Regions from separate parts of the Carnobacterium iners genome, predicted to be linked through region 3. Evidence: predicted binding sites of a transcription regulator. Region 3 holds the regulator's gene; each other region holds the start of a gene.

The links. Region 3 encodes CtsR, which represses protease genes until heat stress. Its sites were predicted from a motif close to TTGGTCAAAAAAGGTCAAANA; they were not measured.
Region 1: the regulator CtsR is predicted to act here: its motif matches at 5,700-5,720, upstream of B9Y54_RS11105 (ATP-dependent Clp protease ATP-binding subunit).
Region 2: the regulator CtsR is predicted to act here: its motif matches at 2,479-2,499, upstream of clpP (ATP-dependent Clp endopeptidase proteolytic subunit ClpP).

What each region holds. Positions count from the first base shown of each region.
Region 1 is NZ_FXBJ01000002.1:2,306,649-2,317,186, forward strand. Features, by position in the region: gene B9Y54_RS11070 (copper homeostasis protein CutC) at 1-193, shown strand, start outside; gene B9Y54_RS11075 (YkuJ family protein) at 331-564, opposite strand; gene B9Y54_RS11080 (acetamidase/formamidase family protein) at 710-2,002, opposite strand; gene B9Y54_RS11085 (NAD(P)-dependent oxidoreductase) at 2,158-3,033, opposite strand; gene ptsP (phosphoenolpyruvate--protein phosphotransferase) at 3,209-4,930, opposite strand; gene B9Y54_RS11095 (phosphocarrier protein HPr) at 4,930-5,196, opposite strand; gene B9Y54_RS11100 (hypothetical protein) at 5,386-5,586, opposite strand; gene B9Y54_RS11105 (ATP-dependent Clp protease ATP-binding subunit) at 5,769-7,997, shown strand; gene B9Y54_RS11110 (DUF1827 family protein) at 8,176-8,457, shown strand; gene B9Y54_RS11115 (peptide chain release factor 3) at 8,562-10,145, opposite strand; gene B9Y54_RS11120 (thermonuclease family protein) at 10,291-10,538, opposite strand, start outside.
Region 2 is NZ_FXBJ01000002.1:230,040-240,577, reverse strand. Features, by position in the region: gene rpoN (RNA polymerase factor sigma-54) at 1-719, opposite strand, end outside; tRNA gene B9Y54_RS01325 (tRNA-Arg) at 884-955, shown strand; gene B9Y54_RS12425 (CPBP family intramembrane glutamic endopeptidase) at 1,520-2,032, shown strand; gene B9Y54_RS01315 (DUF898 family protein) at 2,065-2,385, opposite strand; gene clpP (ATP-dependent Clp endopeptidase proteolytic subunit ClpP) at 2,582-3,178, shown strand; gene B9Y54_RS01305 (thioredoxin domain-containing protein) at 3,333-3,875, shown strand; gene heR (heliorhodopsin HeR) at 4,074-4,859, shown strand; gene B9Y54_RS01295 (sugar-binding transcriptional regulator) at 5,209-6,246, shown strand; gene gap (type I glyceraldehyde-3-phosphate dehydrogenase) at 6,286-7,293, shown strand; gene B9Y54_RS01285 (phosphoglycerate kinase) at 7,381-8,565, shown strand; gene tpiA (triose-phosphate isomerase) at 8,602-9,357, shown strand; gene gpmI (2,3-bisphosphoglycerate-independent phosphoglycerate mutase) at 9,357-10,538, shown strand, end outside.
Region 3 is NZ_FXBJ01000002.1:473,275-483,812, forward strand. Features, by position in the region: gene B9Y54_RS02495 (hypothetical protein) at 1-519, shown strand, start outside; gene guaC (GMP reductase) at 567-1,541, opposite strand; gene B9Y54_RS02505 (cation diffusion facilitator family transporter) at 1,912-2,796, opposite strand; gene proC (pyrroline-5-carboxylate reductase) at 3,094-3,906, shown strand; gene tadA (tRNA adenosine(34) deaminase TadA) at 3,934-4,440, opposite strand; gene B9Y54_RS02520 (helix-turn-helix domain-containing protein) at 4,568-5,428, shown strand; gene B9Y54_RS02525 (hypothetical protein) at 5,546-5,929, opposite strand; gene B9Y54_RS02530 (ATP-dependent Clp protease ATP-binding subunit) at 6,075-8,567, opposite strand; gene B9Y54_RS02535 (CtsR family transcriptional regulator) at 8,585-9,055, opposite strand; tRNA gene B9Y54_RS02540 (tRNA-Pro) at 9,422-9,495, opposite strand; tRNA gene B9Y54_RS02545 (tRNA-Arg) at 9,521-9,594, opposite strand; tRNA gene B9Y54_RS02550 (tRNA-Leu) at 9,601-9,689, opposite strand; tRNA gene B9Y54_RS02555 (tRNA-Gly) at 9,738-9,809, opposite strand; tRNA gene B9Y54_RS02560 (tRNA-Thr) at 9,813-9,888, opposite strand; tRNA gene B9Y54_RS02565 (tRNA-Leu) at 9,898-9,982, opposite strand; tRNA gene B9Y54_RS02570 (tRNA-Lys) at 10,021-10,093, opposite strand; tRNA gene B9Y54_RS02575 (tRNA-Val) at 10,095-10,170, opposite strand; rRNA gene rrf (5S ribosomal RNA) at 10,194-10,309, opposite strand; rRNA gene B9Y54_RS02585 (23S ribosomal RNA) at 10,399-10,538, opposite strand, start outside.

The sequences.
Region 1 (10,538 bases), 1.8 Mb from region 3:
AACACATGGTGGAGTAGCTAATCACTCTATTGAAATAACATTGCCACGCTTAAAAGAATTAGTCGATTATGCTAATAACAAAATTATTATTCTTCCCGGAGGAGGGATAACCGATAAAAACGCTTCGCAAGTTATCGAGTTCTTGGGAATCAATGAAGTCCATGGGACGAAGATTGTAGGAAAATTAGCTTAAAGTAAAAAAAGAATTTCTACTAGGTATGCTGAAATTCTTTTTTCGTATTCTATTATTTACATTACTTTTAAACGACTATGCTAAGTTAATAAAAATAAAGAACAAGCTTAGTTAAACTAGCTTGTTCTTTATTTTTATCAATCTTGCAATAATTCAAAAATCTCAATTGCAACTAAATCTAAATCATCAAATTGATAAACTTGACGTGTTGAGCTATCTTCTAATTCAAAGGTAGTTGTCTTAGCATCATAGGAAATCAGGCAACGCTCATTGCCTTCTTTTTCGAATCTACGTACTTGGACTTCACTATCTTTGTCTTCTAGCATAGCTTCCAATCGGCGAATGATTGCCTGTAATTGTGAAGGTTTCATGATCTCATACCCCTTTCAAACTTGGCTCAGTCACTATTTTAACAGATTTTTCTTTAAAAGACAGCAAAGTTATCTTTTTTTCTCAATTTATTTTAAAATAACATTTGTTTCATTTTAAAATATAATCATTTATCTTGTTAGATTATCAATTGTATTGCTTTTCAATTACTTCGAGTAACCCTTTAGACTGTAAATATGATTTTGGAGCTAAAAAAGTAACTGTAACCATACCTGGATGACGACCTATTTCAACTGAGCCTGTTATAGTTGCACGATTCATCACTTCAGGAACAGTTATCTCAAATAGGTTTGCTGCTCTTTCAAGACCATTAGCTGTTGCTCTATTCAAATCAGCTCCGCTTCCGACAAACGAAATAGGGTAACTCTCTTCTATCTCCTCAACTTTCCAGACTTTACTAAGTGAACTTGCTTGTTGTTTCTCTTCTTCAGTAAAAGGTTGAGCTAGATACGGAAGATCTTCTCTAACAGGCAGCAAAATAGGTCCACCTATTGTTATATTTTTTAACACATTTACTTGTAGATTAACAATTCCTGACACATCTGCTGTGTGACCTGCAATTTCCCCGTTGCCTTGCATTGCATGCATATCACCTAAATAAATTCCTCCACCTTCAACTTTCACCGGACAAATTAAAATAGCTCCAGTTCTAACACGGTTGATATCCATATGACCATCTGTTCGATCTTCTAATTCTAGTTCAGTCATACCGTAGTCATGTGGTGCGCCAAGCAAAAATTGTCCAAAATCGCCTGCATTATGCGAATCAGGAAAAGCTCTTGCTGGTGTTGTTCCTAGTTGCCCTAAAAAAGGTCTTAATCGTGCAATGACGCCAGGCATATCATGCGGAGCGAAGGTTAAAATTGAATTCTGAATAGACGCTTCGGGTGTATTCATATACCGTCTACCATCTTTTGCTACCATTTCTGCAGCTTGTTTATTTAAAGTTAACCCAACACTTTTATTATCGTCAAAAGCCATTGAATAAGCATGCGTAAAAACAAACGGCGTGATATCAGCATCACAGTTGGCACAATGGACCGCTTTTTCACCAATTCCTTTTATAATTGATTTCGGATTAACAATGCCACAACTAGGACACTTCGCATCTACAAATGGATCGCCAGTGAAACGTCCACCAACTGGCTTATCGTTTCCAGAACCAGTCACTGTAGAGGTAATATCGATATTTTTGATATGAATAGCAATTGCGTCTCCAACTTCTGCACCTTCGACGTAAACAGGCTTAGTTACTTCATGTCCCCCCTTTAATTCAGGAGTAATCATTGGTCCCCAACAGCCTGGTGGTGTATTCGCTATGATAAATCCACCGTCTTTCACAAAATAATCCATCGGTTTATTAGGATCGAGAATACCATTTGTAAATTGATCCACGTAAACTGTCTGTTTAGCTTTCATTTCTAATTCCTCCTATATAGTTAGTTGTTTCATTCTAACTAGCTATTATTCTTTTTTAAAAATAGCGCTCTCATTATTTCGTTAAATTAAAGAGAGATACTAACTACCTCTCCTTTAATTTATATCTATCACTGATTTATTCATTCTACTGTTTCTTATCTATTTCCTTCAGCCCACCATAATTTAATAAATGCTTGAGTCCCATCATTTCCATGTCCATCAGTTTCAAGTTTCTCATATAAATGTTGAGCTAACGTTGTAAAGGGTAAATCGATAGCCAATTTTTCCGCCTCATTTAATGCGATATTTAAATCCTTCACAAAATGTTTTATAAAAAATCCTGGAGAAAAATCTTCACTTAAAATACGCGGACCGTAGTTTACTAATGACCAGTTATTTGCACTACCTCCGCTTACCGTGTCAATAACCTTTTCTAAATTCAGGTTGGCTGCCTGCGCATAAACTAACATTTCTGTCAGTCCTGTCATCGTACCTGCTACCATAATCTGATTAACCATTTTTGTATGCTGACCCTTACCTGCGGAACCTTGTAAGTTAACTTTGCTTGAAAATACATTTAAGATTGGCTCGATATTATTAAATACGTCTTCATCTCCACCAACCATAACAGTCAGTGCCCCCTTTTGTGCTCCTAAATCTCCACCAGATACCGGTGCATCTAGTACGGCTATATTTCTTTTTCTTCCTTCTTCATACAATTTAACTGCTAAAGTAGGTGTACTAGTAGTCATATCAATCAGAATATGATCAGATGTAGCTGTTTTAAAAATTCCATTTTCCCCTAAGTATGTCTCTTCAACATCATTAGGGTAGCCTACGATTGTAATAACCACTTCACTTTTTTCGGTAACTGCTGCAGGACTTTCATACCAAGTAGCTCCTAAAGAAATTAATCCATCTGTTTTACTTTTTGTTCTATTATAAACATTTACCTCATAACCAGCTTTCAATAAATGCTTGACTATGGAACTACCCATTACACCTGTTCCAATGAACCCAATTCTTCTCATTATTTAAAATACTCCTTTCTAATAATTACTGCCCTTAGTATAACATTTTCAGATAAAAGTTTAATATATTTTGATTCGCATACTTTCTTATTTTAATTTCAATAAATTGTATTTTTATTATTCTAAAAAAACAAAATAAAAAGCCGCTGAAATTATAAATTTCAACGGCTTTTTATTATTTTGTGTATTCTGTAACTAAACTAACAACTTCTTCAGCTGTATCACAATCATTGATTGCTTTATCTGCTAATTCTGCCATTTTAGTTGAGTCTAAACGTTTCATTAAACTACGTGTTTTCAAAATGCTTGACGCACTCATAGAAAACTCATCAAGTCCTAATCCCATTAATAATGGAACAGCAGTTTGATCTCCAGCCATTTCTCCACACATACCTGTCCATTTACCCTCTTTATGAGAAGCATCAATTACACCTTTAATTAAACGTAAAATTGATGGATTGTATGGTTGATATAAATAAGAAACTTGTTCATTCATGCGGTCTGCTGCCATAGTATATTGAATCAAATCATTGGTTCCAATACTGAAGAAATCTACTTCTTTAGCAAATTTATCGGCAAGTATAGCTGCAGCTGGGATTTCGATCATAATACCAACTTCAATATTATCTGAAACAGCAATGCCTTCATTTTTCAAGTTTTGTTTTTCTTCAAGCAACATAGCTTTAGCTTTACGGAACTCTCCTAAAGTTGCAATCATTGGGAACATGATACGTAATTTACCAAAGACAGAAGCACGCAATAATGCACGCAATTGTGTTTTAAACATATCTGGTTCTGCTAAACAAATATGGATTGCACGGTATCCTAAAAATGGATTCATCTCGTGAGGCAAAGTTAAGTAAGGTAGTTCCTTGTCCCCTCCGATATCCATCGTTCTAACGACAACAGCTTTGTCACCCATACCTTCTAAAATCGTTTTATAAGCTTCAAATTGTGCATCTTCAGTTGGAAAGTCAGGTGAATCCATATAAAGAAATTCAGTACGGTATAAACCAATGGCTTCTCCACCGTTTTCTTTAACACCAACTAAGTCTTTAGGTGTCCCAATATTAGCAGCTAATTCAATGTGTTTTCCATCAGCAGTATAGGTTTTTTCATTTTTCAACTTATTCCATTCTGCTTTTTGATTTTCAAATTGATTTGCTTTTTCTTCGTAAAAGGAAATATCGGTTTCATTTGGATGAACTAATACGTCACCTTCTAAACCATCAACAATAATGACATCTCCTTCTTCAACTAAGTCTGTAATAGACTTAGTCCCAACGATTGCTGGGATTTCAAGAGAACGCGCCATAATTGCTGAGTGAGAAGTACGTCCACCAATATCTGTGACAAAAGCTTTAACATACTTACGGTTTAATTGAGCTGTGTCACTTGGAGTTAAGTCATGTGCGATAACGATTACTTCTTCATCAATCAATGCTGGGCTTGGTAATCTTACCCCTAGAAGATGACTTAATACACGCTTGGTAACATCTTTAATATCGGCAGCACGTTCTTGCATGTAAGGATTATCCTCCATACCTTCAAAGACACTGATAAACGTATCTGTGACTTCTTTAAGTGCGCTTTCAGCATTTACTTTATTGTCGCTTATGTTGCTTTCGATACTCCCAATTAACTCAGGATCAGAAAGAACCATTAAATGTGCATCAAAAACTTGAGCTTCTTTTTCGCCTAAAGCTTTAACAGCTTTAGCACGAATCAGCTCAAGTTCTTTAGTTGCTTTATTCAAGGCATTTTTTAAACGGTCTATTTCTGAATCAGAATCATCAACTGAGATTTTGTCGAAAGATAAATTGGGCTCAACAAGAAGATAGACCTTTGCTGTAGCAATGCCATCGCTCGCTGCGATCCCTTTTAATTTTTCAACCATTACTCAGCTAAACCTTCTTTCTTCATTGTCTCTTCAATACTTGAAATTGCTTCTGCTTCATCAGTACCATTTGCACTAATAACAACTTCTGCACCTTGGCCAACGCCTAATGACATTACACCCATGATAGATTTTAAATTTACAGATTTACCTTTATATTCAAGATTAATATCTGAATTAAATTTGCTAGCTGTTTGCACCAATAAAGTTGCAGGACGTGCATGAATCCCTGTTTCAGCTATTACGTGAAAATCGCGTTTTTCCATAATGTTTGATCTCCTTTTAATAAAAAAAATTTTATTAAAGTTTTTTCTAAGTAGTTATTGTCTAAACACTTTTACATAAAGAACGCACTACTTAAAAATAACTTTTTCTTCTTTATAATGTTACCATTTTAAACAAGATTCTACAACTACTTTCTATCTTTTCTTTGTAGAATTTCGTTTATTACTCATTTAATCAATTGATTTATACTGATAACTAACCTCACCATAATGGTTTGCCGTACCAATAAGTGAATTTTTTTTCGGATGATTTAACCAGATTTCTCTAAATATCATAAAATCTTCTTTTTTTATAAATATTTCGTCTGTCTTTCCACTAATCAATTTTTCAATATTTTCTGTAATTTGGCTACTATCCATCTCAGATATCATTTCCCCTCTAAAGTGAAAGCATATTTATTAAGGACTAATTGTACTCTAATTTTTTATTAAAAGATAGAGCACTATACTTGAATGTCAGACAAGGTCAGTGTATAATAAATTGAAAGGTCAGAAAAGGTCAAAAAAATCTTTCTACCTTTTACAAAATTAATTACTGGAAGGATGTGTGCTATATGTTGTGTCAAAATTGTCAACAGCTAGATGCAAACATTCATTTGTACACAAACATGAATGGTCAAAAAGGCCAATTAGATATTTGTCAAAATTGTTATAATCTATTAAAGGAAGCTAATGGTAAAGGAAATAGACAAGACAATCGTCAAACTCTTCAAGAACCTTTTGGTATAAGTAATTTAGATGACTTTTTCCGCTCTATCAGTTTACCTGAGCGTGGTAATCAAAATACTCCATCAAATAAAAATAATGGCTATAATGAAAGTGTATACCCTCCTACAAATAAAATAGGCGGTCTTTTGGGAGAATTTGGGATAAACGTAACAACCTTAGCTAGAGATGGTGCTATTGATCCTGTTATTGGGCGAGACAATGAAATTAATCGCGTGATTGAAATATTAAATCGACGTACTAAAAATAACCCTGTTTTAATTGGCGAACCTGGTGTTGGTAAAACAGCTATAGTTGAAGGTTTAGCTTTAAAAATCATAGATGCTGAAGTACCTGAAAAATTAATGAACAAACAAGTTATTCAGTTAGATGTTGCTTCTTTAGTACAAGGAACAGGTGTCCGAGGACAATTTGAAGAAAGAATGCAGCAATTAATGGATGAAATGAAAAAAAATCCAAAAGTTATTCTTTTTATCGATGAAGTACATGAAATTGTAGGGGCTGGTAGCGCAGAAGGCAGCATGGATGCAGGTAATATGCTAAAGCCGGCTTTAGCTCGTGGTGAACTTCAAATGGTTGGAGCAACTACACTGAAAGAATATCGCTCTATTGAAAAAGATGCAGCTTTAGAGCGTCGTTTACAGCCTGTTCAAGTACGTGAACCTTCCATAAAAGAAACGATTGATATTTTAGAAGGAATTAAAAGTAAATACGAAGACTATCATCAAGTTTCTTACACAGATGAAGCAATTAAAAATGCCGTTTTATTATCTAGTCGGTATATCCAAGATCGTTTTTTACCAGATAAAGCGATTGATTTACTTGATGAATCAGGTTCTAAAAAGAACTTAACCATAAAAGTGATGGATCCAAAACTTATTGAAGATAAACTAGTTGAGACTGCTCAACAAAAACAAGCTGCATTAAAAGAAGAAGATTATGAAAAAGCTGCATTCTATCGAGATCAAGCTATTAAGCTCGCAGCTATGCGTGAAAAACAAACGATTCAATCACAAGAGCGACCTATTGTAACTGAAAAAGATATGGTTCAGATTATTGAAACAAAAACCAATATTCCAGTTGGTGAACTTAAAGCTAAAGAGCAATCTCAACTTAAAAGCTTAGAATCAGACTTACGTAAGCAAGTTATAGGTCAAAATCAAGCAATTGAAAAAATTTCAAAAGCTATTCGAAGAAGTAGAATTGGTTTAAATAAAAAAAATCGTCCAATTGGTTCGTTTTTATTTGTCGGACCAACAGGAGTCGGAAAGACAGAATTAGCTAAACAATTAGCTTTAGAAATGTTTGGTAATAAAGAGGCTCATATTCGTTTTGACATGAGTGAATATATGGAAAAGCATAGTGTTTCTAAGTTAATCGGTTCTCCTCCAGGATACGTAGGATACGACGAAGCAGGACAACTTACTGAAAAAGTACGACGTAATCCTTATAGTATATTGCTCTTAGATGAAATCGAAAAAGCTCATCCTGATGTTTTACACATGTTCTTACAAATTCTAGAGGACGGTCGTTTAACGGATGCACAAGGCCGTACAGTTAGTTTTAAAGATACTATCATCATCATGACGAGTAGTGCAGGAAGTGGTTCTATAGAAGCAAATGTCGGCTTTTCCGCTGCCACTAAAGGGAATCAAAAATCTGTATTGAATCATTTGACCGATTTCTTCAAACCTGAATTTATTAACCGTTTTGATGCAATCGTAGAGTTTAACACTTTGGAATACGAGCATTTACTTGTGATTGTTGATTTAATGTTACGAGATGTCAACGAGATGCTTAAAGATCAAGGAATTAGTTTAGAAGTTGATCAACTTGCTAAGAAGAAATTAGTCGACTTAGGATACGACCTTCAATTAGGCGCTCGCCCATTGCGTCGCGTTATTCAAGAACAAATAGAAGATCGAATCGCTGATTTCTATATTGATTATCCTGAAATAAAAGATCTACTTGCCTCAATAAATGATAAAGGTGATATTATCCTTACCTCTAAAGAGGAAGTTTCTGCATTTACAAAAGCTAATCAAACTACCAACTAATCGACTACTATTTAGCCAAGTAAGAGGATGTTTAGAATTTAATCTAGACATCCTCTTACTTGCATACTCTTTTACCCTATGATTAATCCTTTTTCATTCAATTAATATACTTTGAATTTACTACTTATTCATTATATAATAGTCTCAATCTACTAGATTTAAAAAAAGAGGTGAAAAAATGAAGCTTATTGACGTTACCAATAGCCATATAGATTTAGTAACCGAGCAATTAGGGAGTACTGATGCAAACTTTATAAAAGTTTATACATTAGGACCGACAACTGTAATTTTTTCAGGAGCTCCTACTCATGAAGATGTTCTGTTATTAAACAAGCACCGGAATATAAAAAATGCTGAGATAAAATATGCCATAGATAATATCTTAAAGACAACTCTAGATAAAGCAGAAATTTTACATGCGCCTAACATTGTTGAGTTATCTATACTAGTAGAGCAATAATACGTTCTTGCTGATTTATTTATAAAAAATAGTAAAGCTATAACCCCATACAGAAACTACTATACGGGGTTTCTAGCTTTACTATTTTTTTAACCAAATTTATTTTATAACAAGGATGTTAGTTCTACATTTGGATACTTATCTGCAAACCAGTGCATAGCAAACTGATTCTCAAACAAGAACAATGGTTGGTCAAAACGGTCCCGAACGAGTAAATTCCGACTAGATGACATACTAGTATCTAATTGTTCTGGTTTAATCCACCGTGCGATTTTATTCCCTATCGGAGTCATAATTACTTCTGATTTGTATTCATGAAGCATTCTATACTGAAAGACTTCAAATTGTAGCTGTCCTACTGCTCCTAAAATGTAGTCTTCTGTATGGAACGTTTTGTACAATTGAATAGCACCTTCTTGTACCAATTGTTGAACACCTTTATGGAATGATTTTTGTTTCATTACATTTTTAGCAGAAACTTTCATAAAAATCTCAGGTGTGAATTGCGGTAACTTTTCAAATTCAACACATTTCTTACCTTCAAAAATAGTATCTCCAATTTGAAAGTTACCTGTGTCGTACAAACCAATAATATCTCCAGCAACCGCTCTTTGAACCATTTCCCGACTCTCAGCCATAAATTGAGTTGAGTTAGATAATTTTATTTTCTTTTTTGTTCTAGCAAGAGTTACATCCATTCCTCGTTCAAACTCACCTGAACAAATCCGAATAAAAGCTATACGATCTCGATGAGCAGGATTCATATTCGCTTGTATTTTAAAAATAAAACCTGAAAATTCGTCATTTGTCGCTGGTACTTTATTACCTGATATATCTTTATGAGAAGATGGACTAGGTGCGAAGTTCAAGAAAGTATCTAAGAATGTTTGAACTCCAAAATTAGTTAATGCGGATCCAAAGAACACGGGTGTTAATTGCCCGTTTATAATTTTCTCTTCAGAAAAGTCATTTCCAGCTTCATTTAATAATTCTATATCGTCTAAAGCTTGATCATATAAAGAAGATTTCTTTATAGGATGGTCTCCTTCTATTTTACCTTCTGCATTTAACTCAACAATTTTCTCACCATTTATTCCATTTATATCAGGATGATGAATTTCAATTCGTTTATTGTAGTTATCATATAGTCCTAATAAACCTCTACCCATTCCAATAGGCCAATTCATAGGGTAAGAATCGATTTTCAAAACTTCTTCTAGTTCCTCTAGTAGTTCTAACGGTTCTTTACCATCGCGATCAAGCTTGTTAATGAAAGTGAAAATTGGAATACCACGCATACGACAAACTTGGAATAGCTTCTTGGTTTGAGGCTCAATTCCTTTTCCGCTATCAATAACCATGACCGCACTATCTACAGCCATTAATGTTCTATAGGTATCTTCTGAAAAATCTTCGTGCCCAGGTGTATCTAAAATATTAATTTTCTTTCCTTGGTATTCAAACTGCATAACTGAACTAGTAACAGAAATTCCACGTTGTTTTTCTATTTCCATCCAGTCAGAAGTTGCAAATTTCCCTGTTTTTTTACCCTTTACTGTCCCTGCTTGACGGATTGCCCCACCAAACAACAAAAGTTGTTCAGTAATTGTTGTTTTACCAGCATCCGGATGGGAGATAATCGCAAATGTTTTTCTTGCTTCTACTTCGTCTTTTAATTTTTGTTCCATATTAGCATCCCTCATTTAAATCATTATTTAGTAGTTTTTTTAGTGGTTTTACTTAATGGCATGCACCTACATGTCAACACCCTTTTCTATTACACTCTTTTTTAACTATAATCTAAATAATTATAGCACACTCATTAAGATTTTTTTATTTATTATTAAAACCATATTCCCCTACGTAATCCTTTATCGACCAAATATTCTTTTTTTCTAGCGCAGCAGCTTGTTCTGCCTCTTTTAAATCATTAAGATAGATTTCTTGCCCTTTTTCATAACCTACTCTCGCTAATCCTTCTCGCACTAGTCCTTCTTGAACTAGTTCTCCATCAGCAAATAGGTAGGCTAGTATACGTCCATATTGATCTTCTTGTTTTTGAGTCACTTCATATTCTACTG
Region 2 (10,538 bases), 240 kb from region 3:
AGATCTGGTTTAAGAAATTGTTCTTTTTCTCCATTAAACAATGCACCTGGATAAGGAGTTAGTGTTTGAATGAAATCAAAGATGCGTTGTATTTCATTTAATGAGACATCTAATTTTCTGGTAATTTCCTTCCACTTGCGATTTGTGAAAAGATCAAATTCTTCTTCTAAAATAATATAAGCCATATTTGGCGCATCTTCATGGCGTTCTGTTTGAAGCATTAGGCACTCTTGTAAATTTCTAGCTCCAACACCACCTGGTTCTAACTGTTGGAGTAAAACAAGTGCATCAAGAATTTGAAGAGGTTGAGCTTTTGTTAACCGTTCAGCTTCTTCTAAGGTAATGGTTAAATAGCCATTAGTATCTAAATATTCACTTAGCCAGATAACTAATTCCCTTAACCGGGTATCACGCATGGTTAAATGGATTTGTTCATAAATGTATTCAAATAAAGACAAGTAGGTATCGGGAATTTGATTCATATAATTCGTTTCATCATCGTCCGGATTATAGGCAATAGTAGTTGGGAAATTTTCAATTAGTCGCTCTTGAGGAACACTTACTTCAATTAAAGGGTTTCCTAAAGCTTTTTGGTTTAAGAAATTCAATAAATCTTCTTGATTGTATTGTAACATTTGGATAGATTGTTGGAGTTGTTGTGTCATGGCCATTTTTTGAACTTGATTTTGTTGTTGAGAAAAAGATTGTTCAAAATTCATGTAGCGGCCTCCTTTGATAAGATTGTAGGTATACTAGTATTGTAACACAAAGAATGAGTGTATTTTTTATCTAATGTCAGAGTTGGAAAAAGAATAGGTTAGCTAAAGCCCTTGTTTTTTAACGAGATATCAGCTAAAATGAATTGGTTAGGCTTGGTTAATTTGTCTCCTTGGTGTAATGGATAGCACGTAAGATTCCGGTTCTTGAGATGGGGGTTCGATTCCCTCAGGAGGCATTTATTAAGACGTATAAATACTGATTTAACAGTTTTTTTTAATTATACTATCTAATTCCCATAAAAACATCTATTGTCGAAGTTTTTCATCTTCTATGGCAGTAGGTGCTTTTTTATTTTTATTAATCTAACTAATCAATGGATAGTTAGAAAAACATAGTGGAATTTGAAAATAGGCACCTTTTACGTATGGAATTTTACTATAATCTAGAAAATAGTTGTAAGGAATCGCGAGTAGTTAAAGGAGTGCTAAAATATGGAACAAACAAATCATTCGCTAAAGAAAATTGGACTTTTTCTACTATATACTTTTTCTATAACTTGGTTGTCTTGGCTAATTATTATTATAGCAATAGATATTTTAATGCTCTTTGGTACGGTGAACCTTTGTTTTATATCCCCATGTTAATTGGTGGGTTAGGACCTGCCTTTAGCTCTTATATCATTTATCAAACGTTCAATAAAGAGTCTAACAAAAAATCTTTTTTAAAATTCATTTTTGACAGGAAAATAGATAGAAAATCGTGGTTAATATTTGGATTTTATATCATTTGACGTTTCTTTATGGTTTGGATTGCGTTTGGGATAAAGGAGTCAATATTCATTTTTTATATGCTCCTTAACTTTCCAATTTTTATTATTGGAGGTGGACTTGAGGAATTAGGTTGGCGTGGGTATTTACAACCTAAATTAGAAAAAATAGTTAGTTATTTTCCATCTGTTATAATTGTTGGGATTATTTGGAGTATATGGCATCTACCATTATGGGCAATAAAGGGGACTCCACAAAGTGCCATACCATTTGGATTATATTTATTTTTAGGAGTGATTTTATCTTTCACATTTACGACAATTTATAAATACACAAAAAACTTATTTCTCTGTATTTTAAGTCATGCATGGTTCAATGGATGTATTGGGTTAGCTGTTTACATAAGCAGCGAAGGCTATTTACAACTAAATTTAAATTGGAAAGTATTTTTAGTTTTTATCATCGAACTAATCGTATCTGTCATTTTAGGATTACTCTATAATCGTACAATGTTTATAGAAAAAAATAAAAGAGACTTGCTATAAATAAGCAAGTCCAATGAAATAATCTATTTTATTTAATTTAAAAATAGTGTGTTTCTTACTTTCCAGTCCTCTAGTTTGATAGAAACCCAAAAACTATAGATACCTAAAGTAACGATAGACAATAACACCCACTTAATCCAATGCCCAAATAATCCAACTGCTGAACCGACAAACTTCATTCTTTTTCCTTCTATAACAGTATGATTGATTTTCCAACCATAAACCATACATAATGCCCAAGGATAGCAAATCCCTAATGTAAGTACAGTGACAGTTAATCCTAGAAGATTCCATCCGATAAAACTAAGTAATCCTCCGTCAAAATAAGAGTTAGTATTTTTTCTCGTCTCCATGTTTAATCTCCTTTCACTAATTAGTTCACGTGAGTGTGCTTTAATTGTACCCATAATAATTAATAACGCTACTTTTTTATGAACTAATTCTATTATTTGACCTTAGTTGACCAAAAGAGTAAAATACAAAATAGCAAGACTGAAACAAGTTTATGTTACAATACAAAAGAATACCATTTTAAGGAGGAAACAAGTTATGAATTTAATCCCTACAGTAATAGAACAATCATCAAGAGGTGAGCGTGCATACGACATCTATTCTCGTCTATTAAAAGATCGTATCATTATGTTAAGTGGAGAAATCAATGATGATGTAGCAAACTCAGTAATCGCTCAACTATTATTCTTAGATGCACAAGACCCTGAAAAAGATATTTATATTTATATTAACTCTCCAGGAGGAAGCGTAACAGCTGGATTTGCTATTTACGATACAATGAACTTTATTAAAGCAGATGTTCAAACAATCGCAATGGGAATGGCTGCTTCAATGGGAAGCTTCTTATTAACAGCTGGAACTAAAGGGAAACGTTATGCATTACCAAATGCTGAAGTAATGATTCACCAACCACTTGGTGGAGCACAAGGACAAGCGACAGAAATTGAAATTGCTGCACGTCATATTTTGAAAACACGAGCACGTTTAAACCAAATTTTATCTGAGCGTACTGGACAACCGATTGAAGTTATTGAACGCGATACAGATCGCGATAACTACATGTCGGCTGAAGATTCTAAGGCATACGGATTGATTGACGAAATTATGGAAAACAGTGCAGATTTAAAAGGATAAGAATAATAGAGAAGATGGGGAGACAACAAGCCTCATCTTCTTTCGTTTTGCGAAAAGAAATAAAATCAATTTTAAGAAGATAATTCAAAATGGTAACACTTGTGTCAAATTTTCTTTATACTGTGAAGTACTAAAGAGTAAAGGGGATTTTATAATGGATACTAGCAAAATAAAAGCAAAAGAAGTAGAGACTGTTTATGGATTGAAAATTGGAGACGCTAACGCACCAGTTAAAGTTATTGAATTTATTAACGTAAGTTGTCCTTTTTGTAAGAAATGGCATGATGATTCGAAGGAGCTCTTGGCTAAATATGTAGAAGAAGGAAAAGTGCAACGAATCATTAAGCATTATAATAAGGAGACACCTCATTTGAGAAAAGGAAACGTCGTTCATCGTTATCTAGATTACTCTACTCCTGAAGTCGCTTTAAAAGAAATAGATTACTTTTATGAGAAACAAGGCGAATGGGGCAACTTAAACAGTATGGATGAAATTGCAGCTTACGTTGAAGAAAAACGCGGTTTAACGATACAGCCAAATGAAAAAGAAATAGCTAGTATTATTGAAGAAGCCGTTCGAGCTAACGTAGAGTTAGTTCCATCAGTTTTTATCGGGGATGAAGTTTTTGATGAACATATTACAGTAGATGAACTGCAGATCTTAATTGAGAATGAATTAAATTCAGCTAATAAATAATCGGATAGGTTAATCAATAAATACAAGCTAAATAACCTCATTAGTTATGAAAAAGAAGACAAGAATTTTAAATAACTAAGCATATAAATAGTTATATTTATAGAAAAAGCGTATAATAAGCGTGTACAAAGAAGAAATATAGTAAACTAGAATAGCAAAATGAAATTTCTAGTTTAACTAAAAAAAGGGGTGGTTTTAATGGCTAAAGTAATAGATTTCAAATCGTTAAAAAGATTTAACATTATTATGGGGTTATTGCATTTAGTCCAAGGGAGCTTAATGCTTGGATTTGCTATTTTTATTGATCGAATTGCTGATTTTAAGATTCCTATTCGCTCTTATTTCCTTACATTTGATACAACTCAGATGAGATTGTTAACTGAAGAAAAAGAACTTTTTAGTGCTCCATTCGGGATAATGGTCTCTTTATTTTTATTTATCTCTGCACTAGCACATTTTATTATTGTGACGCCTTGGGGAAATAAAATATACAATAAAGATTTAGAAAGAAATATGAATCGCTTTAGATGGTATGAATATGCGATTAGTTCGTCATTAATGATTATTTTAATAGCGATGTTGTTTGGTGTATATGACATTGGATCACTTATTTTAATGTTTGTTCTTAATGCCACGATGAATCTATTCGGTTTAGTCATGGAGGAAATGACTTACTACAGAAAGTCAACAGATTGGAAGTCGTTTATTTTTGGAACAATTGCCGGTTTCGTTCCATGGATAGTTATTTTATTGTACGCATTCGGAAATGCTGATCCATCAGAAGTTCCTTGGTTCGTTTATGCTTTAGCAGGAACCTATTTTGTTTTCTTTAATCTGTTTCCAGTAAATATGATTTTACAGTATAAAAAAGTCGGTCCCTGGAAAAATTATCTTTATGGAGAACGTGCCTACATCATTTTAAGTTTAGTTGCTAAATCTGTATTAGCATGGTTAGCGTTTGCAGGAGTTATGCAGCCTGGTTAAGAGTCTAAAATAATAAAAATAAAACCACTCAATAGACGATGTCTGCTGAGCGGTTTTATTTTTATTCAAACAATATTGTTACTATTCATTCTTTAGAGTGAGGTAAAAAAATGCGAATAATATTCCTTGGTTTGCCCCTTAAAGCTTGAAACTAAAAAGACTAGATGATATAATGGTAGAAGTAAGGAATAAAAGCAGTGCACATTTTTAGACTGCAGTGGAAAACAAGAGTAGAGCATACAGTTAACTGAATGTCTTGTTTCACTTAAATCTCTTGTTTTTTTAGTCAACAAGGGTCGCCCGGCGACTCACGTGGTCGTTAATTGACCCACTGAGAAAGAGGGAACTCATGCAGGATATATTGTCTATCGTAGAAAAAGTTACACCGGACATTATGGATACGCTGAGGAGACGGTATCAAATTTTGCGCAATGTTTATTTACTAGGTCCTATTGGGCGTAGAGTGCTGGCCGACAAAATGGATATTACTGAGCGTGTACTAAGAACTGAAGTAGACGCATTGAAAAGACAGGGCTTAATTAAAACATCTAAAGTAGGCATGCAGCTAACCGTAAGTGGAGAAAGTGTATACCATGATTTAGATCAGATAATGGGCCAATTATTGGGGATGCGAGAGAAAGAAAATCAATTAGCCACCTATTTTAAGATAGAACATTGTGTAATTGTTTCTGGAAATGTTGAGGAGCAGCCCAAGGTTCAAGATGAGTTAGGACGCGCAACAATGGATTCGTTGAAGGTATTATTACCTGAAGGAATGAACATCATTGCTGTTATGGGCGGAACAACAATGGCAGAAGTTGCGAATCATATGGATGGAAGTCTTTCCTACCACCGTAAATTATTGTTTGTACCAGCTAGAGGTGGACTAGGTGAGTCAGTAGAAATCCAAGCTAACGCTGTTAGTGCACAGATGGCTAAGAGAACTGGTGGGAAAAACCGTGTTTTATATGTACCAGAACAAGTGAGCGAAGAAACGTACAAGCCGCTCTTAAAAGAACCAGAGATCAAAAAAACGCTAGATCTGGTGGAACAAGCTAACTGTGTTCTCTATAGTATTGGAGATGCAACACATATGGCAAAGCGCAGAGGTATGAGCAAAGAAGTTCTAGCTCTGATTAAAAACAAAGCAGCAGTTGGTGAAGCTTTCGGAGAATTCTATAACCAGAATGGGGAAGTTGTTTATAAAATCCCACGTATTGGTATGCAATCAAAAGATCTTACACGAATACCAAGTGTGATCGCAGTTGCAGGAGGAAATTCTAAAGCCAAGGCGATTGAAGCACATATGAAAAATGTACCTTCCCAAACGTGGTTAATCACAGACGAAGGTGCCGCCAATCAGATTTTAAGAGGGATAACCCTTTAAAATAAATTTTTTACGATTCCTAAAGGAGGAAATTTAGTTATGACAGTTAAAGTAGGTATTAATGGTTTTGGACGTATTGGTCGTCTTGCATTCCGTCGCATTCAAGAAGTAGAAGGTATGGAAGTAGTAGCAATCAACGATTTAACAGATGCAAACATGTTGGCTCACTTGTTGAAATATGATACAACACAAGGACGTTTCAATGGTGAAGTTGAAGTTAAAGATGGCGCATTCAATGTTAACGGCAAAGACGTAAAAGTTTTAAGCAACCGTAACCCTGAAGAACTTCCATGGGGAGAATTAGGCGTAGAAATCGTTTTAGAATGTACTGGCTTCTTCAATTCTCAAGAAAAAGCTGAATTACACTTAAAAGCAGGAGCTAAAAAAGTTGTAATCTCTGCACCTGCATCAGGCGACATGAAAACAATCGTTTACAATGTAAACCACGAAATTCTTGACGGTTCTGAAACAGTTATTTCTGGAGCTTCATGTACAACGAACTGTTTAGCACCTATGGCTCAAGTACTAAATGACAAATATGGAATTGTTCAAGGTTTAATGACTACAATTCACGCTTATACAGGTGACCAAAATACATTAGATGCTCCACACGCTGGTGGCGACTTCCGTCGTGCTCGTGCAGCAGCAGCTAACATCGTTCCTAATACAACTGGAGCTGCTAAAGCAATTGGTTTAGTTATTCCTGAATTAAAAGGTAAATTAGATGGAGCAGCGCAACGTGTGCCTGTACCGGCTGGTTCATTAACAGAATTAATCACTGTTTTAGAAAAAACTGTAACAGTTGAAGAAGTTGACGCAGCTATGAAAGCAGCATCAAACGAGTCTTATGGTTACACTGAAGACCCAATCGTTTCTTCAGACGTTTTAGGCATGACATTTGGTTCATTATATGATGCAACTCAAACAAAAGTTATGACCGTTGGAGACAAGCAATTAGTTAAAACTGTTTCTTGGTATGACAATGAAATGTCATATACTGCACAATTAATTCGTACGTTAGAGTATTTCGCTAAATTGAGCAAATAATTAATAAAGACGTTTTGATAAGCGGGGGAGCTGCGCGCTTCCCTGTTTTTATTTTTGAATAAATTAGTAGAATTGAGGAGGATCTCAATGGTAAAAAAAGTTGTAACAGATTTAGAATTAAAAGATAAAAAAGTACTGGTCCGTGCTGATTTCAACGTGCCAATGAAAGACGGTAAAATCACGAATGATAACCGTATCCAAGCTGCTTTACCAACGATTCAATACATTATTGAACAAGGTGGAAAAGTTATTCTTTTCTCTCATTTAGGTAAAGTGAAAACAGAAGAAGACAAAGCAGATAAAACATTGCGTCCTATTGCAGAGCGTTTGAGCGAATTATTAGGTAAAGAAGTAACCTTCGTACCTGAAACTCGTGGCAAAGAATTAGAAGATGCTGTTGCTTCATTAGCAAATGGCGAAGTCTTATTATTCGAAAACACTCGTTTTGAAGACATTGATGGCAAGAAAGAAAGCAAAAACGACGCTGAACTTGGTAAGTACTGGGCTAGCCTAGGTGACGTATTCGTCAACGATGCATTCGGTACAGCCCACAGAACACATGCTTCAAACGTTGGAGTTGCTTCTAATCTTGAAACAGCTGCTGGGTTCTTAATGGATAAAGAAATCAAGTTTATCGGTGGTGCAGTTGATGAACCACAACGTCCTTTTATTGCTATTTTAGGCGGCGCAAAAGTTAGTGATAAAATTGGAGTTATTGAAAACTTATTAGATAAAGCGGATAAAGTTCTTATTGGTGGAGGAATGACTTATACATTCTACGCTGCTAAAGGAATTGAAATCGGTAAGTCATTAGTTGAGGAAGATAAAATTGAATTAGCTAAGACTCTTATTGAAAAAGGCGGCGACAAATTAATTTTGCCGGTTGACTCAATCACAGCTCCTGAGTTTAGTAATGATGTTGCTAATGAAGTTCATGAAGCAATTCCAAATGATCAAATGGGACTAGACATTGGGCCAAAAACAATTGAATTATTCACTAAAGAATTACAAGGTGCTAAAACAGTTGTATGGAACGGACCAATGGGCGTATTTGAAATGACAAACTTTGCTAACGGTACAATTGGTGTGTGTGAAGCTATTGCAAACTTAACAGATGCAACAACAATTATTGGTGGCGGAGATTCTGCAGCAGCAGCTATGGAACTTGGTTTTGCTGATCAATTCACTCATATTTCTACTGGTGGCGGAGCATCTCTTGAATATCTTGAGGGCAAAGAATTACCAGGAGTATCATCAATCTCTAACAAATAAGATAGTTTTTAGCTAGATGAAAGGAAGTTATTTTTTATGCGTAAACCAATTATAGCTGGCAACTGGAAATTAAATAAAACAGCTTCAGAAGCTTTAGCATTTGTTGAAGCAGTTAAGTCAAACATTTCTTCAGCAGAAAAAGTGGACTCTGTTATTGGAGCTCCTACTTTATTTTTACATGAATTAGTAAATGCTGCTAAAGGCACAGAATTAAGAATTGCAGCTCAAAATGCTTATTTCGAAAATTCAGGTGCTTTTACTGGAGAGACAAGTCCAGCAGCATTAAATGATATCGGAGTAGACTATGTGATCATCGGACACTCAGAACGTCGTGAGTATTTCCATGAAACAAACGAAGACGTTAACAAAAAAGCTCATGCTATTTTCAACAATGGTATGACACCAATTATTTGTTGTGGTGAAACGTTAGAACAACGTAAAGCTGGACAAACAAATGAATGGGTAAGCCAACAAATCGTAGCAGCAATTGCTGGTTTAACAAAGGAGCAAGTTGCTAAATCTGTTCTTGCTTACGAGCCTATCTGGGCAATTGGAACAGGTAAATCATCTACATCTAAAGATGCAAATGATACATGTTCTGTTATTCGCGAAACGATCGCTAAAGAAGTTTCTAAAGAAGCAGCTGAAGCAGTCCGTATCCAATACGGTGGCAGTGTGAAACCTGAAAATATCGCTGAATACATGGCTCAATCAGATATTGATGGAGCACTAGTCGGTGGAGCTAGCTTAGAACCAGATTCTTTCTTAGCATTATTGGGGGCAATTAAATAATGAAAAAATCACCAGTAGCCATCATTATTCTTGATGGACTTGGATGGCGTAACGAAGTCATGGGTAATGCGGTAGCGCAAGCTAAAAAACCTAATTTTGATCGCTACATGGATATTTATCCTCACAATCAATTAAAAGCTTCTGGTCTAGACGTAGGTCTTCCAGCAGGCCAAATGGGGAATTCAGAAGTTGGACATACCAATATTGGTGCTGGACGCATTGTTTACCAAAGCTTAACTCGTATTGATAAGGCAATCGAAGATGGTGATTTCCAAGTAAATCCAGTTTTAAGTGGAGCGATGAATCATACGATTGAAAACCAATCTGATTTACATTTATTTGGATTATTGTCTGACGGTGGTGTGCATAGTCACATCAACCACTTGATTTCTTTAATCAAAACAGCAAAAGAAAAAGGCGTACGCAATATTTACGTTCATGCTTTTCTTGATGGACGCGATGTAGCGCCTAATTCAGGAATTGGCTACGTAGAGCAATTAGAAAAAGCCATGCAAGAAATTGGAGCAGGTGAAATTGCAACAGTTTCCGGACGCTTTTATGCAATGGATAGAGATAAGCGCTGGGAACGTGTCGAAAAAGCTTACAATGCTATCGCTCATGGCGAAGGTGTTAAAGCAACTAGTGCGATGGAAGCTGTTCAAACAAGCTATGCATCAGAGAAATTTGATGAGTTTGTTCTTCCAACAGTGATTGAAAAAGACGGCAAGCCCGTAGCAAATGTAAAAAGTAACGACGCTATCATCTTTTTCAACTTCCGACCAGATCGTGCTATCCAATTATCTAATGCTTTCACAAATGACGAGTGGGAACACTTTGAACGTGGCGTTAGAGCTCAAAATGTTAAATTTGTTACAATGACTTTATACAACCCAAGCATCAAAGCTGAAGTTGCATTTGCACCAATTCCAATGAACAATGTAATTGGAGAAGTTCTTTCTGACAAAGGTTTGAAACAATTGCGTATTGCAGAGACAGAAAAATACCCACATGTTACATTCTTTATGAATGGTGGTCGTAATGAAGAGTTCCCGGGAGAAAACCGCATTTTAATTCCTTCCCCTAAAGTAGAAACGTATGACTTGAAACCTGAAATGAGTGCTTACGAAGTGACAGATGCATTAGTGGCTGATATTGAAGCAGACCAATCTGATGCAATCATC
Region 3 (10,538 bases):
TCTGAAACCCAACTAGACCAAACATCCGATGATTTAATTTTCTGCTTATTTCATGATCAACCAATCAATGAACAAGATGAATCAGCGTCTTTAGATTCTCGTTCTAGAATACTTGATTATGAATTAGTTCACTATAAAATTAGTACAAATGAGTCTAAAAAAATCCCTTTACCTAAAGAATTTAGCACGTTAAATTCAGCTGTCATTTCCGATAAAAAAACTCTCTATTCTTATTACTTTATTGATAAGAAACTAACTATATATACTACAACTTTGAGTAAACCAAATGAATCATCCAAGCTAGTAATAGACTTACCTGTTTTGGAAGATTCAATAGAATGGGAAAGTATAAAAAATAATAAACTTTATCTAGTCTCTGCAACGAAAGAATCTCCCTTAAAAAAGAAACTGTCAATCTACCACTTAACTGATGGAGAGCTTATCTATGAAGGTTCTATTGAGCCAACTGCTGATAATACATTGACCAAGAAAAATAATTTAACCTTTGATAATGAATAAACAGACTAAAAAAAGAAGCCAATGGCTTCTTTTTTTAGTCTGTTTATTTAACGATCTCCATTAAAAATAGAGTTTTTTACAACGACATAATTTACTTTGCGAAGTGCTTCAAGATCCTTACCACCTGCATAGGAGATTGAAGATTGTAAGTCTTGCTGCATCTCTAACAAGGTGTTTGAGATATCTCCTTTTGGTGAAACCATAATCTTTTTACCTTCAACGTTTTTATGCTCACCTTTTTGAAATTCAGAAGCACTGCCATAATATTCTTTGTACATTTTTCCATCAATTTCAAGTGCTTCACCTGGAGACTGATCATGCCCTGAAAAAACAGAGCCAATCATCACCATTGTTGCTCCAAAACGAATAGATTTAGCAATATCGCCATTGTGTCGTATCCCGCCATCAGCAATTATCGGTTTACGAGCAGCTGTTGAACACCAACGTAGTGCAGCTAATTGCCATCCGCCTGTTCCAAAGCCTGTTTTCAACTTAGTAATACAAACCTTTCCTGGGCCAATTCCTACTTTTGTAGCATCTGCTCCTGCATTTTCTAATTCACGTACAGCTTCTGGTGTTCCTACATTTCCAGCAATTAAGAAAGTGGTTGGTAGCTGCTTTTTAATATAACGAATCATATTAATGACTAAATCAGAGTGACCATGTGCAATATCAATTGTAATATATTCAGGTATAATTTCTTGTCCAGCTAACTCTTTAATAAAATCATATTCTGTTTCTTTTACCCCAACGCTGATAGAAGCAAATAATCCTCTTTCATGCATGTCGATTATGAATAGTTGACGTTTTTCTTCTTCAAAACGGTGCATCACATAAAAATAGTCATTCTCTGCAAACCAAATGGCTAATCCTTCATCAATTACGGTCTGCATATTCGCTGCAACAACAGGTACTTTAAATGTATGATTGCCTAATGTCACGCTTGTATCGCATTCTGTTCTACTTCGAACAATGCTTTTATTGGGAATCAATTGGATGTCTTCATAATCAAAAACTTTCATTCGCTTGAAAACCTCTTTCTCTTCTTTATTGTCTATTCATTTAAACTATTCTTATTTTTCATGCTCTATAAACGAACATTAGAATCTTTGTATTTTTAAATAGTTCGTCCATTGACTAATTTACCGTATTTTTTTTTATTTGTCAAAGCCTATTCTATTTTTAAAAAATAATTTTCTCTTTCTCCTATTATTAAAATAAAGAGAGAAAGAGAATTAATTAATAATTTTTATTTAAAAAAAGCTCTATTATTCTTAGTATAGTAACTAAAAATAACAGAACTTTTCAACCGGTTAGCCGATGACTGCTTAACCTCTCTAAAGAAACCAATAAATCACTCTTATCTTCTTTTCATAATAAAGATATTACTATTTATTTACTTTTATTCATTTGATCTGGCTCAACGTGAACATCAATGTCAATTATGCCATATGATTCTCTCAATATCCGTTCTACATTTTCTGTGATTTGATGACCTTCAAGTACAGTTAATGTTGCATCAACTAAAATAGTTACATCTACATAGACATTTGCACCATATTTGCGTGCTTTAATATCTTTAACTGAAAGGACATTTGGTAAACTCAGAATACGCTTTTTATATTCACCTAAATCTGTCGTATTAAATCCATCAGATAGCGAGAATGCGCTATCACTAAAAATCTCTATACCTGTCTTAATAATGATAATAGATACAATGATTGCCATCACACCATCCATCCAGATATATCCCAACATTGATCCAATAATAGCAATCGTTGTTCCTAAACTAGTTAGAGCATCGCTTAAGTTATCTTTAGCAACCGCTTTTAATCCATCACTATTTATCTTTTTTGCAAGTTTTAAATTATAAAAATATACACCCATCATAATGATAGCACCCACAAACCCTATGAATCCTGTTATTTTTTCCGGCGGGATATTTCCTCCATCAATTATTCGGTTAAAACTAGAATAAAAGACTTGAATTCCTACAAATAGCATCACAAAAGAAGTGATTAGACTAGCTATTGTTTCTGCTTTCCAATGGCCATAAGGGTGGTCATCATCTGCAGGTCTTCGAGCTAATTTCAATCCAACTAAAACAGCTAAGGAAGAGAAAACATCGGTTAAATTATTTAGTCCATCTGCTCTTAATGCAGCAGATTGGTAAGTAACCCCAACAAATATTTTAATTAAAGAGAGGAAAATATATGCTACAATACTTACTATTGCTCCTTTTTCAGCTCTTTTTAATTCTTCGTAACGATCTTGCATGTCAAATCTCCCCTCTTTAACTTGTTTAATAAGTATATTTAGATTTTATCCTTAAATACAACTTCTAAACAGTCTTCTATTTTATACTCCATACAAAAGAAAAATAACCGTTTCTTTTGCTTTCATTATGTAAAAATACAGTTTAAAACATGAATTATATTCTATCACCATAACCGTTTTGGTACAAGATAAGTTTAATTTTTAAAATCAGTTAAAACTAATGTAGCTAAACAGCTATCTTGTTTTTATGTTAAAATAATAACAGTTTACTATATTCTATAGAATGGAGTGTTCCTCATGAAAGTTGGATTTATTGGTATAGGAAATATGGCTAACGCTATTATTAAAGGTATGATTGAAAAAAAATATATGAATAGCGAAGAAATTTACATCTCTAGCCGAACAAAAGAAAAATTAACTGATTTCGCATCCGAAACAAAAACGACTATTTGCTCTTCAAATGAAGAATTAATTGCTAGCGTAGATATTGTCGTTTTAGCGGTTAAGCCAAATGTGCTTGCAGAAATACTGCCTGATTTAAGCTCAGCAATTAAAAAGTATCAGCCTTTATTGGTTTCAATTGCTGCTGGAACATCACTTAAAAAATTATCTCATCTAATCGGAATAAACTCTACTAATCCTATTATCCGAGTCATGCCAAACTTAAATTCTGTTATCGGCGAAGGCATGACTGCTATTTGCGGGAATACTTTTTCATCCATTGAACAAATTCAGTATATAATAGGTATGTTTAAATCTATTGGTGAAGCTATTGAGTTAGAGGAAAAAGATTTTAGTACATTCATTGCTATTGCAGGTAGTTCGCCAGCATATACTTTTCTCTTCATTGATTCACTAGCTCGTGGAGCTGTTAAGAACGGTATGCCTAAAAAACTAGCTACAAAAATTGCGGCGCAAGCTGTTTTAGGTAGTGCAAAGTTAGTGCTAGAAAGTGATCAATCTCCTTGGAACTTAATAGATCAAGTTTCTTCACCTGGTGGTACAACCGTTGCAGGAATTGTTGCTTTGGAGAATGAAGGATTTATTTCGACTGTTATTAAGGGTGTTGATGCTACTATTGCAAAAGATCGAGAATTATTAAACGACTAAATTCTTTTTCAAACTTTCTTTATCTTATTATCGTTCATCTAATTTTTTTTGTTCAGCTTTTTCAGTTTTTTTACGTTTACGCAACTCTCTAAAAAAATAAGTTAATAATTCGCTACATTCATACTCGAGAATGCCTTTTTCTATCATAACTTGGTGGTTAAAGCGACTATCGGTTAACAAGTTCATTAAGGTACCAGCTGTTCCACCTTTAGGATCTGCTGCTCCATAATACAATTCTTTGACACGTGACAAAATCATTGCACCGCTACACATTGGACAGGGCTCTAATGTGACAAATAATTGTGCATCTTCTAAACGCCAGTTTTTAAGCGTCTCGTTTGCTTCTTTAATAGCAAACATTTCAGCGTGCGCTGTTGCATCAAGACTTTCTTCTCGACCATTATGACCACGGCCTATAATAAGGCCATTGAGAACAATAACGGCTCCAATTGGTACTTCTAATTTATTTCTAGCTTTTTTAGCTTCTTTAATCGCTTCACCCATAAAGTATTCTTTTTCTTTCATTGTTAACATAAGTTCAGTCCTTCTTAATTTATTAATGTTATCCTATCATAAATCAACACTAGATTTGAGCAGAAATATCAAAAAAAGAAGTTGTTATAAAAGAATCATTCCTATTTATTTGAAAAGAGGTATTATTTTGGAATTCAATGAGATTAAATCAATCTATTCAGATGCTCAGTTAACTGACCTACCTTTAGAAAATACTAACTTTATTTCTTTTCCATTCAAAAATAAATGGATTCATTTTGAAAAATCAACTAAAACATCCTCTGAAATTGAATTATTGAACCTTTTATTTGTTTCAAAAAAAACTAATCTTTCTTCAGTTGCTTTAAAATGGCAAAACTACTTAATAAATGGAGTTGAGCCTTCCCCTCCAACTTTAGATAGTGAATTTCGTATTATCCAATTTATCATTTTAAAAAAGGACTCTTATTTTGAAAAAAAAACTTGGCTTAGTGCATTCAAAAGTATTTTTAGTAACAGTAAAGAAGCTTTTTTTACCAACGAAACTTCTGGATTACTGATTCAAAAAAAGTCTGACGAAAAGTTAACTTTCGCTGAACTTTCGGGTATCATTCAAACACTTGATGATGATTTTTCAATTAAAACTATTTGCTATATTGGTCAATTCTGGCCAATAAATAAAGAATTCAAATCTATTTTTGAAGAAGAACAATTTATTTTCGAAAAACAAAAAAATAAAGGAAAATCCTTACTTTCTTTACCTATTGTTGCTTTGCATCATTATACGTCTGAATCCTTAGATAAAAGTATCCTCATGCCTATTCTTAAAAAGAAATACACAACTCAACCTGAGTTAAAAGAACTCATTCTAGCTATGTGGCATAGTCAAGGGAATATCAGTTTAGCCGCTAAATCATTGTACGTTCACCGAAATACCTTACAATATCGAATAGAACGGTTTTGTGATACGAGTGGGTTATCTTTACGCAATATGGATGATTTATTACTTTGCTATCTATTAGTTTTTTAAGAAATAACACTTTGTTGCATAATTCAGCTTGTTCTTTTAATAAACAAATGATGTAAAATTAAATAAGCTCCTACCTATTCGTGAATAAGTAGGAGCTTATTTAATTTTTAAATTTTTTTATCCTTTTACTTTGTCTTTCACTTCTTCTACAAAATCTTCTGCTTTTTCTGTTGCTTTTTCTTTTTTATCCACAAACATCTCTTTAAATTCATTCGTTGCCTCTTTTAGATGATTTGTATAGCTCCCAACTTGCCCTTTTAAATCACTGACTTTATCAACAACTTTTAATAAATTTATAACTTCTTCATCAGATAATTTTTCAACAACATCTAAAGCTTTTTCATTACCCTTTAATGTATCTTTAACAAAATTTTTCGCTTTTTGCCGATTAATATAGGCCTCTACTTTAGCCATATTTCTATCAGATGTAGATAAGATAACGGCTCCTATCGCTAATGTAGCGCCTAAACCGACTAGTAAATTACGTGCACTTCTTTTCATAAAATATACATCTCCCTTACTCTATCTATGATTTAAGCATAGCAGAAAAAAAGAAAAAATACGAATAATATGAATAAAAAATACCTAGCATCTGAGAATGATACTAGGTATTTGGGTTCTATATAATTTATTTTAAAAACTATTTTTAAGATTTTATTGAATCAGAAGATATTTCAATCTTTTTTGTTCTATCCTTTACAGTAACTTTAATTTTTCCTTTTGAAGCCCCAAGAGTAACCTGATCTCCAACTTTAATTACTCCACTCAATAGTTCTTCACTCAAGCGATCTTCAATTTCTTTTTGAATCGCACGACGCAAAGGTCGAGCACCGTACTCTGGATCAAATCCTGCTTTAGATATGACGTCTATAGCTGCTTGGGTTATTTTAACATGAATATCCATTTCTTCTAAACGCTTAATAATTGATTGTGCTAATAATTTAACAATCTTATTTAGCTCAGCTTTTTCAAGCGCATGAAACACAATGATTTCATCTAATCGATTGATAAACTCTGGCCTAAAGGTTGTTTTTAATTCTTCTTTAATCCTTTTTTCCATCATATTATGGTCTTTCTTCTTATCTTTTGTACTAAACCCAACTAATTTTTCATCTCTCAAAGACGTTGCTCCGAGATTTGAAGTCATAATCATAACGGTATTCTTAAAGTCTACTTTACGACCTTTTGAATCAGTCAAATGACCGTCATCTAATACTTGTAACAGAATGTTAAAGACATCTGGATGGGCTTTTTCAACTTCATCAAATAAGATAACTGAATAAGGTTTTTGCCTTACTTTTTCAGTTAGTTGTCCACCTTCATCATAACCAACATAACCCGGAGGAGAGCCAATTAAACGACTTGTACTATATTTTTCCATAAATTCAGACATATCTACTCTAATCAATGCTTCTTCACTACCAAACATAGCATCGGCTAGTGTTTTTGCTAATTCTGTTTTCCCTACTCCTGTTGGTCCTAAAAACATAAATGAACCGATTGGTTTATTAGGATCTTTTAATCCGCTTCTAGATCTTCTGATAGCCCTAGCTACTGCACTAACGGCTTCTTCTTGTCCTATTAAGCGTTTATGCAAAATATTTTCTAATTTTAACAGAAGACCTGATTCTTTTTGGTCCATTTGTTTCACTGGTATACCTGTCCATAAGGAAACGACTTCTGCAATATCATTTTCTTCTACTTTTAAATTAACTGAATTTGGACCAGGATGCTTAATTTTTTCCAAAATCCCTTCAATTTCTGTTCTTTGCTGCATTTCACTTGTTCGTAACTTAGCTGCTTTTTCAAAATCTTGCAACTGAATAGCTACTTCTTTCTCCTCAATCAATGTTTCTAGCTGTTTAAGTGCAGTCACCATCGGTGAAGGTTTATTAGAAGAGTCTAATCGCACTTTTGAAGCTGACTCATCGATTAGATCAATCGCTTTATCAGGAAGTTGTCTAGCAGTTATATAACGAGAAGACAATTGGACAGCTGCATGGATAGCTTCATCAGTAATTTCAACACCGTGGTGATCTTCGTAGCGCGAACGTAAACCTAATAAAATATCTTCCGTCTCTTCAAGAGAAGGTTGTTCAACACGAATAGGTGAGAAACGTCTTTCTAAAGCTGCATCTTTTTCAATATATTTTTGGTATTCATCTAGCGTAGTAGCACCTATAGTTTGTAATTCTCCACGAGCTAAAGCGGGTTTCAGTATATTAGAAGCGTCTATTGCGCCTTCAGCACCACCTGCTCCAATTAGTGTATGCAACTCATCAATAAACAGTATAACGTTTCCGTCTTGATAAATTTCATCAATAATTTTTTTCATTCGTTCTTCGAATTCTCCACGGTACTTTGTGCCTGCGACTAAAGAACCCATATCGAGCATCATTAGCCGTTTACCGATTAATGTATGCGGAACTTCTCTAGCAGCAATTTTCTGTGCTAACCCCTCTGCTATAGCAGTTTTACCTACTCCCGCTTCACCAATCAAAACCGGATTATTTTTAGTACGTCGACTTAACACCTGGATGACTCTTTTTATTTCTATTTGTCGTCCAATAATCGGATCAATTTTTTTAGCTCTAGCACTTGCTGTTAAATCTCTTGCTAAAGCATCAAGTGTCGGAGTACCTATCGTTTGTTTAATAACAGACTTAGAACGTTTTGTCTTACTATTTTTTTCATCTATAACGCCTATTTTTTTTAGTAATATTTGACGTATTTTATTTAAGTTAATATCTAGATTTGTTAAAATTTTAGAAGACAATACATCCTCTTCACGCAACAAGCCAAGTAATAAATGTTCTGTTCCTACTAGGGAGGATCCCATACGCCTAGCTTCATCTGTGGCTAATGTTATCGCTTGTTTAGCCCGGGGTGAATAAGGAAGAACAATGCTCTTTGAATCATATTTCATTGTTCCATAACCGGTAAAATGTGCTGCTTCTTCTCGTATTTCTTTTTCAGTTATTGAAAATTCACGAAGTGTTTTACCTGCTATTCCTTCTTGCTCAACCACAAGAGCTAACAAAATATGTTCCGTACCTATCGAACGATGACGAAACTCTTTAGCTTCCTCTTGAGCCAACATTAAGACGTCTTTTGCTTTTTCTGAGAATAATTCATTCATAATATTACCTCCATTCTTTACAATTGCTCGTATCTTAAGTTATTCAAAAAAGCCGTCACTATTCTTGCCCGTAATTCATTTTCTTTCTTACAGTCTTCTAAAGATAAAACTGACTTTTCCATTGCTGAAAGCATTAGGCTAGCTTCTCGTTTAGCAATCATACTATCTTGGTAAAGTGTTTCTACAATTGAATAGGCATTTCTTTGTGATATTTCACTACCTATTACATCAATCATCATATCCAACATATCTGCTTCGTCGAGTAATTTGACTTTGATTATTCGTATATATCCGCCACCACCACGTTTACTTTCCACTAAATAGCCTTGTTGAACAGTAAATCGTGTATTGATTACATAATTAATTTGAGAAGGGACACAATTAAATCGGTCTGCCATTTCACTACGTCTAATTTCGACTTGCTCATCTGTCCCAAGTACTTTTTTCAAATAAGCTTCAATGATATCCGACATATTCTGATTGTTCATGTGTGACTTGTTACTAAAACAATGAGGTTGTATGGTATGTGTATATTACCTGTTCTTACCATACATTGCAACGGTGCTCTTTCAGTAACACTCCTTTTCTTTTCGTCTCAACACCAGACTTTGTTATTTATTTTTTCGTTAAAAAATAAATATTTAAAATATTAACTAAGTTTTGACTAATACTGACTTTAATTATACGAGAAAATAATGGATTTGAAAAGCAACTCTTCTTATATTAAGTTAAAAACAGACTATTTTAATTAGAATAGTCATAATAGTCATTAATTTTAGGTTGTACCACCACTTAATTTTGATTCTTTTAGATAATACAAAAAAACCACTCAAAGTAAGTGGTTTTCCATATTATCGGGAAGACAGGATTCGAACCTGCGACCCCTTGGTCCCAAACCAAGTGCTCTACCAAGCTGAGCTACTTCCCGTGATTATCTTATAAAATTTAAAAAATGCACCCAAGAGGAGTCGAACCTCTAACCGCCTGATTCGTAGTCAGGTACTCTATCCAATTGAGCTATGGGTGCAACATATGGTGCCGAGGGCCGGAATCGAACCGGCACGATGATCACTCACCGCAGGATTTTAAGTCCTGTGCGTCTACCTGTTCCGCCACCCCGGCATTTTGAACAAGTTACGATTGTTACATCGCTTACTAGATGACCTAGTAAGCGGAAGACGGGGTTCGAACCCGCGACCTCCACCTTGGCAAGGTGGCGTTCTACCACTGAACTACTTCCGCTAATGGTGCCGGCTAAAGGAGTTGAACCCTCGACCCTCTGATTACAAATCAGATGCTCTACCAACTGAGCTAAGCCGGCTTGAAAATATGGTGCGGGTGAAGGGACTTGAACCCCCACGTCTTTCGACGCTAGATCCTAAATCTAGTGCGTCTGCCAATTCCGCCACACCCGCTAAAATATGGCATAACTAGTCATTTTAATGAATAGTTATGAGTCATGCAGGATTCGAACCTGCGACCCTCTGATTAAAAGTCAGATGCTCTACCAACTGAGCTAATGACTCATGGTGGAGGTTGACGGGATCGAACCGCCGACCCTCTGCTTGTAAGGCAGATGCTCTCCCAGCTGAGCTAAACCTCCATATGAGAAAAAAACTATTAGATGCGCGGCAGCGTCCTACTCTCACAAAGGGAAACCCTTCACTACCATCGGCGCTAAGAAGCTTAACTACTGTGTTCGGCATGGGAACAGGTGTGACCTTCTTGCCATCGCCACCACACATCTTTTAGCTATAAGAGAACGTTGTTCTCTCAAAACTGGGTAGTGTTTAACTATAAGACAATAAAACCGTTTCTTCATCGTTTAAAAATGGTTAAGTCCTCGACCGATTAGTATTGGTCCGCTCCATACATCGCTGTACTTCCACTTCCAACCTATCTACCTGATCATCTCTCAGGGGTCTTACTCACTTACGTGATGGGAAATCTCATCTTGAGGGGGGCTTCACG